4 regions of the Clostridium sp. DJ247 genome follow, and region 4 is predicted to be linked to each of the others. Evidence: riboswitches for the same ligand, from Rfam matches in the RefSeq annotation. Region 4 holds a riboswitch; each other region holds the start of a gene.
What was found. A riboswitch is a leader RNA that binds a small molecule or an ion and turns the genes downstream of it on or off. The one in region 4 is predicted to bind S-adenosylmethionine.

Region 1: it holds a riboswitch for S-adenosylmethionine, as region 4 does, so the genes downstream of both, HGI79_RS22780 (ABC transporter substrate-binding protein) here and HGI79_RS19155 (MetQ/NlpA family ABC transporter substrate-binding protein) in region 4, are expected to answer to the same signal.
Region 2: it holds a riboswitch for S-adenosylmethionine, as region 4 does, so the genes downstream of both, HGI79_RS10475 (nitrogenase component 1) here and HGI79_RS19155 (MetQ/NlpA family ABC transporter substrate-binding protein) in region 4, are expected to answer to the same signal.
Region 3: it holds a riboswitch for S-adenosylmethionine, as region 4 does, so the genes downstream of both, HGI79_RS10910 (MetQ/NlpA family ABC transporter substrate-binding protein) here and HGI79_RS19155 (MetQ/NlpA family ABC transporter substrate-binding protein) in region 4, are expected to answer to the same signal.

The regions. Positions count from the first base shown of each region.
Region 1 is NZ_JABAIW010000022.1:14,489-16,694, forward strand. Features, by position in the region: gene HGI79_RS10465 (nitrogenase component 1) at 1-1,056, opposite strand, end outside; partial or broken gene HGI79_RS22780 (ABC transporter substrate-binding protein) at 1,126-1,305, opposite strand; SAM riboswitch class I at 1,585-1,685, opposite strand; gene HGI79_RS10470 (nitrogenase component 1) at 1,729-2,206, opposite strand, start outside.
Region 2 is NZ_JABAIW010000022.1:18,228-20,433, reverse strand. Features, by position in the region: gene HGI79_RS10480 (aminotransferase class I/II-fold pyridoxal phosphate-dependent enzyme) at 1-747, shown strand, start outside; SAM riboswitch class I at 899-1,030, shown strand; gene HGI79_RS10475 (nitrogenase component 1) at 1,303-2,206, shown strand, end outside.
Region 3 is NZ_JABAIW010000023.1:44,645-46,850, forward strand. Features, by position in the region: gene HGI79_RS10910 (MetQ/NlpA family ABC transporter substrate-binding protein) at 457-1,287, opposite strand; SAM riboswitch class I at 1,478-1,588, opposite strand; gene HGI79_RS10915 (D-alanine--D-alanine ligase) at 1,838-2,206, opposite strand, start outside.
Region 4 is NZ_JABAIW010000062.1:21,966-24,171, reverse strand. Features, by position in the region: gene HGI79_RS19155 (MetQ/NlpA family ABC transporter substrate-binding protein) at 31-849, opposite strand; SAM riboswitch class I at 1,004-1,113, opposite strand; gene preA (NAD-dependent dihydropyrimidine dehydrogenase subunit PreA) at 1,341-2,206, opposite strand, start outside.

The DNA of each region.
Region 1 (2,206 bases), on a different contig from region 4:
CCCAAATTCTTCCAAAAGCCTAATGTAGTTATGAGAGAAACTAGGGCCCATCCCTACTACTACTTTTTTTCCTTTAAGTTTTTCTCGTATTTCTGATAACTCGGGAGCTATACGTTCCTTTTCTTCTTTTATATATTCTTCAACTTCTTTTTCTTTTCCAACAACCTCTCCTAATGTTCTAAGCCAGCTGTCCATACCAGCAATTCCATGAGGCTGCAAAGATTTCACATAAGGAACTCCATATTTTTGTTCTAATCCATTACCGAAGTAACCTCCTAAAGTACTACATATGCTTATAGTAGCTGCGGCTTCAGACATCCTTGATATTTCCTCAATTGTACTAAATGGTATTCCAAACTGTGGTACAAGACCCAAGCAAGCAAAAATTTCAGTTATAGTATCTCTAGCACTTCCATTAAAATTAATCATATTTACTAATTCTGGACGTTTTTTTTCAGGTGCCTTTACTATACGTGTTAACACAGCATGAAATGCTGCATCAAAACCTGAAGCCCAAATTTGAGATCTAAATCCTTCACAGAAAACTGGTACTACTGGAATACCTATCTCTTTTTCTACCTCTTGTAAGATACTCTCAACATCATCACCAATAATACCTGAGGCGCAGGAGGTAGTTACAAATATAGCCTTAGGATTAAATCTCTTATAAGCTTCTCTTACTCCTTCCTTAAGCTTTTCAGATCCACCAAAAACAGTGCTACCTTCTGTCATATTAGTGTTAACAACCTTAACATTATCATGTTCCCAATTTCTAATATTTTCTCCCCATTGATAATTAGTATTTTCTCCTATAACATCAGCAGCACATCCAATGGGAGCATGATTTACAATAGCTGCATCTACTATGCGGGATAAATATCCTTGTGCACAACCCGAACTACAATTGGTGGTCTGACTAAAGCATCTCTTCCCATTTTTTAAACAACCTTCTTTAGATTGTTGTACTAAATCTTTTATAGTGCCTTTGTATCCAACAATTGATTTAAGTCTATTTTCTCTAATAGGTGCTTCCGCACGCTGCAAATTAATTGTCATTCTTTTTCCCCCTATTTTTATATATTTTATAAAATAAAATTTATATTCAATAAATACTTACGTAGTTTTTTATTTAAGTTCTCCAGTATAATATGGATTTAAGTCATTAGTGAATAACTCCTCTGCTTTTACTTGACCTGGAACTTCAAAGTTAGCTAATTTATTTTTTTCTGCTAACTTAATCCAAAAATCAATTTGTTCTGGTTTAATCCATTTTTGATCAGGGTATACATTTCCAGCTACATCCTTTTCACTGGCACCCTTTTAGGTTACTTTACTCTCACGCTTCATAGCCAGTATTTCTACTACGCATTGTGATTGGCTACAAGACTTCTTGGTAATTACCTTCACTGGACTTTCACCAGTTAGCATGTTCCAGCTTTGCTGGATGCACAAATAATAAAAGCTAAACTCTCACATTATGAGAATTTAGCCTCTAGTTTTCTAGTCAACTTAATCCTTAAACATTATTCAATATAAAAAACCTTCTTATAGATAAGTTACAAGAAGGTTTTAATCTCTCCTAGTTCCTCATCTTCCAAGTATATACCTGCTGGAATTAGCACCTTTGAATAAATTCAGGTTGCTGGGCATCTTAGGGCCAGTCCCTACGCCTCTCTAGATAAGAAAATAGCTAATACTTCATTACAATTGGCTACTTAAATTAAACTACTAAGCACTAGCACTTATTGCCGTAGTATAAATTTTCTCTAACAGAGTAAGTGCACCACGGTACCCAACATATGAACGGGATAGAACAACTTCATATGATGCTGGGAAACTAACTTCAACTATGGAACCTTTCAACTCCTTAGCTAAATCTCGCTCCCAAGTAGTACCAAAGATAATTGGAGGTTTATGACCAAAATCTGCTTGACGAATTTTTTGGTGAATTCTATAGGTATCTTCCTCAAATTCAACATCCGTTGAAACATCTTCTGCAATATTTTTATACTGTTCACGTATTAATTCTTTATATTCCTCAGGTGGGTTTTCTGTAATAATCTGTTTTCCTGGAATTAAACCCAATTGGTTTACTAAAAATTTAGTTAACGCAAGGTTATAAGCACTATCACTGATAACCGCAAACTTTGCCGGTAGTCCCCACCAATATTCAGCATAGAAATCTGAAAAATCTTCTAAATAACGA
Region 2 (2,206 bases), on a different contig from region 4:
GCTCAAATAGCGGCTCTTGCAAGCTTATATGATGAAAGTGGAAAAGTTACTGATTTTAATATACTTAATACATCCCCCAAGCTTGTTTTAGCGGATACTAGAATAATTGCTAATGCACCAGTAAGATACCTTAACGCTGGTATAGGTGATACTATAGTAAAATGGTATGAAGCAGCTCCTAATTCTATAGAAGGAAATAATGATATTTCGCTGAGAATTGGTTTGCAGACTGCAAAGCTTGCACTTGATATATTGCATAATAGTTCAGTATCAGCTGCAAAGGAAATAGAAAAAAATCATGTAAACAAAGAAGTAAGCGAAGTAATAGATGCTATTATAATACTGGCTGATCTTGTTGGAAGTATTAATGGAGGAAATCATAGAGCCGCAATAGCTCATGCAATTCATAACAGCTTAACAGCTATTCCAGAAACCCACGAAAGTCTTCACGGAGAAAAAGTAATATTCGGGTTAATTGTTCAGTTTATATTAGAGGGTAAGCTACAAAAAGAAATAGAAGAGCTTATTGATTTTCTTAACTTATTAAATCTTCCCGTTACGCTAGAACAGTTAGGAATAAAGGATTCAGTACCTGAAAAAATTGCTAATGTTGCTAACGGAGTAAATATAGCAGCAGAGGAATTGGACAAGATAAATTTTGAAGTAAATAGTAACTTAATTGAGCAGGCAATTATAAAGGCAGACCAACTTGGGAAAAGTAGGTTGAAAATACTATTACAAAGTTAGATTAAGGTAAAAAAGGATATAGGGAAAAGTTAGGTGTAATGGATAAAACTTATTTTTTAGGTATTGACAGGGATAAATGTTTCCAATATAATAATTATATGTTATACAGCACGTATAATTATTAGAAGTTTTTGTAAACTTAATATGTATATTCTTATCAAGAGAGGCGGAGGGACTGGCCCTATGAAACCCAACAACCGGCATTTATATTTACTTTAAATGTATCGGTGTTAATTCCTACAGAGTAAATAGTACAATTTTGTACTATACTGGAAGATAAGAAAAGTAGTAGTTTTGTGAAATGATTTTTCGTTAACGAAGGCTATTTTTCTTAGGTTTAGGAAAGATGGCCTTTTAAATTTAGTTAATATGACCATATAATACAGTTCTGGGATTATAAATGATTAATTATTTTCTCTAGAAAAAGTAAATATGGCACAATTTATAAAATTTTTTAGTTGACCAGAAACACTGGAGACTAAGTTGTCTTAATTTTATTGAGATAACTTAGTCTTTGTTTATTTTCAAAAAATTTATTTAAAAGGAGGACACATAATGAAGAAGAAAATTAATCTAAATACTCCAGTAGTACAAAGCCGTGAACAGCGTCTTGGCACTATAATTGCATGGGATGGTAAAGCATCAGATTTGGCACAGGAATCGGTTAACGCTCGTAGAGGTTGCGGCGGTGGTGATGGGAAGAAATCATGTAAACTTTGCGAATTTAGGGGACCTTTTACCCAAGGATCAGTTTGCAGTGAGCAGATGGTAGAATGTCAAGCAGGTCATGTTCGTGGTGCAGTGCTCATTCAACATTCGCCTATAGGATGTGCAGCAGGTCAAGTAATATACAACTCTATATATCGTAATGGTCTTGCAATGCGTAATTTACCTGTAGAAAATATGCATGCAATTTGTACCAATTTACAAGAGGGTGACATAGTATTTGGAGGAATTAAGAAACTTGAACAGACTATACGTGATGCTTGGGAACGTTATAATCCAAAAGCAATATTTATTGCCGCTTCCTGTGCTACTGGAATCATAGGTGATGATATAGATAGTGTGGCAAGCAAATTTGAGAAAGAATTAAATATTCCTGTTATTCCTCTACATTGTGAAGGATTTAAATCCAAACATTGGAGTACTGGATTTGATGCAACACAGCATGGAATTGTACGTCAAATTGCACGTAGAAATCCTAAAAAACAAGAAGATTTGGTGAATGTTATTAACCTGTGGGGATCAGATATATTTAAACCAATGTTAGCAGAGTTAGGACTAAGAGTTAACTATGTCATTGATCTAGCAACTGTAGAAGACTTGGAACAAATTTCAGAAGCAGCGGCTACTGTGGGTTTTTGTAACACTCTGTCCTCATATATGGCAGCAGCCTTGGAACAGGAATTCGGTGTTCCGGAAGTTAAGGCACCACAACCATACGGTTTTGCGGGAACAG
Region 3 (2,206 bases), on a different contig from region 4:
GGTAACATATACCAACACCTAGATGAGGTTCTAAAGTTGAAACCTCGTATAGATATCCAATTTCATAACTTCACTTATACTAGGAAATATACTGACAATTCTGAAGATCATTTAAATACTTTTCTTTATGGTCTTAGCTAAGTATTTGAAAGGTGTTTAGACCTTTAGATTTGTTTGAGAAAAGCGAGTTTATCAAAGGTCTATTAAATTCATAATGTAATAAAAAACTCAGCACCTAGTAAGTACTGAGTTTTTATCTACTATTGTTTAGGCTTTTTTCTATTCTTTACGTGCTTTTCTTGAACATCACTTTTATTAGTTCTTTTTGTACCAATATTTACGTCTTGTTTATTTATACCGCCTTTGGTCATACGGTTACACACCCCTTTCTTAATATTAGATTTACCTTAGAAAGAGGTTTTATTCCTATATACTTAGCAATATAAACTATAAACTTTAAAATGCTGGTACTATGCTTCCTTTGTATTTATCTTCTATATACTTTTTAACTTCTGGGGAAGTCAAAGCCTTGGAAAGAGCTTGTATATATGGTTGATCTTTGTCTTTTGTTCTAACAGCAAGTACATTAGCATAAGGTGAATCCTTTGATTCTATAGCTATAGCATCTTTTGTTGGATTTAATCCAGCTGGAATTGCATAGTTAGTATTTATAACTGCTGCATCTACATCACCTATAACTCTTGGAAGTTGTGCTGCCTCTAATTCTGTTATTTTAATATTCTTCTTATTTTCTGTAATATCTAACTTAGATACAAGATCTCCATCTTTTAACTTTATAACAGCTGAAGCTTGTAATACTTTTAATGCTCTAGCACCATTTGATGGATCGTTTGGTATTGCAATTGTTGCTCCATCTTTAAGTTCATCTAATTTTTTAACCTTCTTTGAGTATACTCCCATTGGCTCTAAATGAACTTTAACAGTGTAATCTAAATCAGTATGCTTTTCTTTATTAAATGAAGTTAAGTAAGGTATATGTTGAAAGAAATTTGCATCAAGTTCTCCACTATCTAAAGATGTATTTGGTATTACATAGTCTGTAAATTCAACAATTTGAAGATCATAGCCTTCTTTTACAAGTAGTGGCTTTACTACTTCCTTAAGTATTTCTGCATGTGGTGTTGGTGATGCACCTACTTTTATAACCTTTTTAGTTTCTTTACTAGTATCATTTTGCTTAGCAGCCTCTTGTTTTTGTCCACAACCAGCTAATCCTAAAACAAGCAAAGCTGATACAGCTATTGATAAAATTTTTCCTTTTTTCATAATAAAATTCCTCCTAATAATTCTCTATTCAAATGCTTTACTTTCTTTTTAACTTTAAATATAGTCTTAACTTATCAATGTAAACAATCAATAATTGCATAAGAACAAAAGTACTTTAATTGGCCGGCCTTGTTCTTATTTAAAAAAATTAAAACTCGAGGAAAACCTCGAGTTTAAAATCTCAACGTTATCCTCATCTTCCAGCTTACACTGTAGGATTTAGCACCACTGTATTATTAAATGAAACAATACTGGTTGCTGGGCTTCATAGGGCCAGTCCCTCCACCACTCTTGATAAGTAAGTACTTATTATTAAATTCATTGTTTAGATTATATCAACCAATAAATATCACGTCAATACTATTTTGATTTTTTTATTCAAGGTATAATTTTTTACAAATGATTTATTACATATTTATCATTATTTCACTTTTAATATATGATACTTATCAATTACGCATTAATTATATTATTAAATTTATATTAATCTAACTGTAATTTTTATATTTAATTAATATAGATACCCACAGCTTAAATTTAATTTATACATCTACCTTTTTTGTTTTAATGAAATTTCAATTATTTCATCTAACAATTCTGCAAAACTCATATCCACAGCCTTTGCACTCTTTGGAAACAAGCTATTTTTAGTCATTCCTGGTAAAGTGTTAAGCTCAAGTATATAAGGTACACCTTCCTTTATTATCATATCAACTCTAACATATACACTACACTTTAGAGCCTTCCAACACTGCAAAGCCATTTCTTCAATTTTAGCCTGCAGCTCTTTTTCAAATTCAACTATAATTTCATCTGATCCACCATCTGAATATTTTGCAGTGTAATCAAAAAACTCTGACTTTGGTTTTATTGCAATTATAGGAAGCATTTTTCCATCTAATATACAACAAGTTATTTC
Region 4 (2,206 bases):
AGTTAAATTTCTGCCGTGGTTATCTATATATTAAAATGCAGGAATTACGCTGCCCTTATATTTTTCTTCAATGAATTTTTTAATTTCTGGTGAAGTTAAAGCTTCTGAAAGTGCTTTAACATAAGGCTTGTCTTTATCTTCTTTTCTTGTTGCCAATACATTCACATATTGTGAATTCTTATCTTCTAATAAAATTGCATCTTTTGATGGGTTTAATTTAGCATCTAACGCATAATTAGCATTTATTACTGCTAAATCTACTTCTCCTAGTACCCTTGGTAATTGTGGTGCATCTAATTCCTTAATTTGAATTCCTTTTTTATTTTCTATCAAGTCTAATTTAGTTAAAATGTCTCCGCTCTTTAACTTTATTAAACCACTTTTTTCTAGTAATCTTAAAGCTCTTGTTTCATTTGTAGGATCGTTAGGTACCGCTATTGTTGCACCTTGTTTTACATCCTGAATATTCTTAACAGTCTTTGAATAAACACCAAGTGGTGGAAGATATACTTTTGTAACTGGAACTAAATCTGTGTGTTTTTCTTTATTAAAGTTTTCAAGGAATGGAGTATGCTGATACATATTTGCATCTAAATCTCCAGATGCTAAAGAAGTATTTGGGATTATATAATCTGTAAATTCCTTTATTTCAAGTTTATATCCTTTTTTTTCTAATAAAGGCTTTACCTCCTTTAAAACTTCCCCAGCTGGAACTGGTGTTGCTCCCACAACTATAGTCTTTTTATCATTTGCTGCAGTTGTTGAAGTACTAGAGTCTTGTTTTGCTCCGCATGCTGCTAGTCCAAGAATTAATGTTGATGATACCAAAATTGCCGCGATCTTTTTCATAAATAAATCCTCCTTAAATTTTGAATAATTTTTGTGTAAGAGCTTTACATTTGTTACAAATACTATTTAATAAAATTTTTACTTTTTATTATGGAAACATAATAAAAAATTAAAGCTGGAGAAAAACCTCCAGCTCAAAAAGCTATTCTAGAATTTCTCATCTTTCAGCTGCTAAGGCTGCTGCAGGAGTTAGCACCTTTGTATTAAAATAATACAGGTTGCTGGGTTTCATAGGGCCAGTCCCTCCACCACTCTTGATAAGTTAGCGATTAATATTAACTTGTTTTTTATTGTTTTAATTATAAATATAATATACTTTTATGTCAATATTTTTTTGTAAAGTTTCATTTTTAAGAGTATTGGAAACTTATTAGAACTCCTTCTCTTACATTAGTTAATAAACAAATATTTAAATCATTAGTACTTTACAGTAATTTTCCCTAATGCTACAGCACTTACTAGTCAAGCATTATAATAAGCTCAAAAAGTATTTAAATAGCTGCTTCTTTATAAACTTTATCTCCAGAAGTAATTGAATTTACAGGACATACATTGCCACAAAGATGACATCCAACACATTTATCTCTAAGTAATAAAGGTTTTCTATTTTCATAATCCCACTCTATAGCTTGATGTCCACCATCATAGCATGATATATAACATCTTCCGCATCCTACACAAGTATCCTCTTGGAAGTCAGGATATATTATATAATCTCTATCTAGCTTATCTGTAGAAACTACATTATTTAGTGCTAACCCTACCAATTCTTCTACTTTATCTATACCTTTTTCATCCATAAAATAAGATAGTCCACTTATTAAATCATTTATAATTCTATAACCATACTGCATAACTGCTGTAGTGATTTGGAGATTAGAAGACCCTAAAAGTATAAATTCTACAGCATCTTCCCAAGTTTCTATTCCCCCCATACCACTTATAGGTATATTTTTTAATTTTGGACTTTTAGCTAAATCATTTATAAACCTAAGCGCTATTGGTTTTACAGCCTTTCCAGAATATCCTGATACAGAGGATTTTCCATTAATAATTGGGTATGGAGAAAAATTATCTAAATTTATTCTTGTAATACTTTTTATAGTATTAATTGCAGCTAGTCCAGTTGCTCCTCCTTCTATAGATGCTACTGCTGGTTCCACCATATCTCCAACATTAGGTGTCATCTTTGCCAATATTGGTAAATGAGTTCCTTTTCTTGTAGCTTCGCAATATTTTTTTACTAATTCTGAATTTTGTCCAACATCAGCACCCATAGCATCACTTATCATTTGAGGACAAGAAAAATTACATTCTATTATGTCTGCACCAACTTCTGTAACCATTTTAGCTAGCT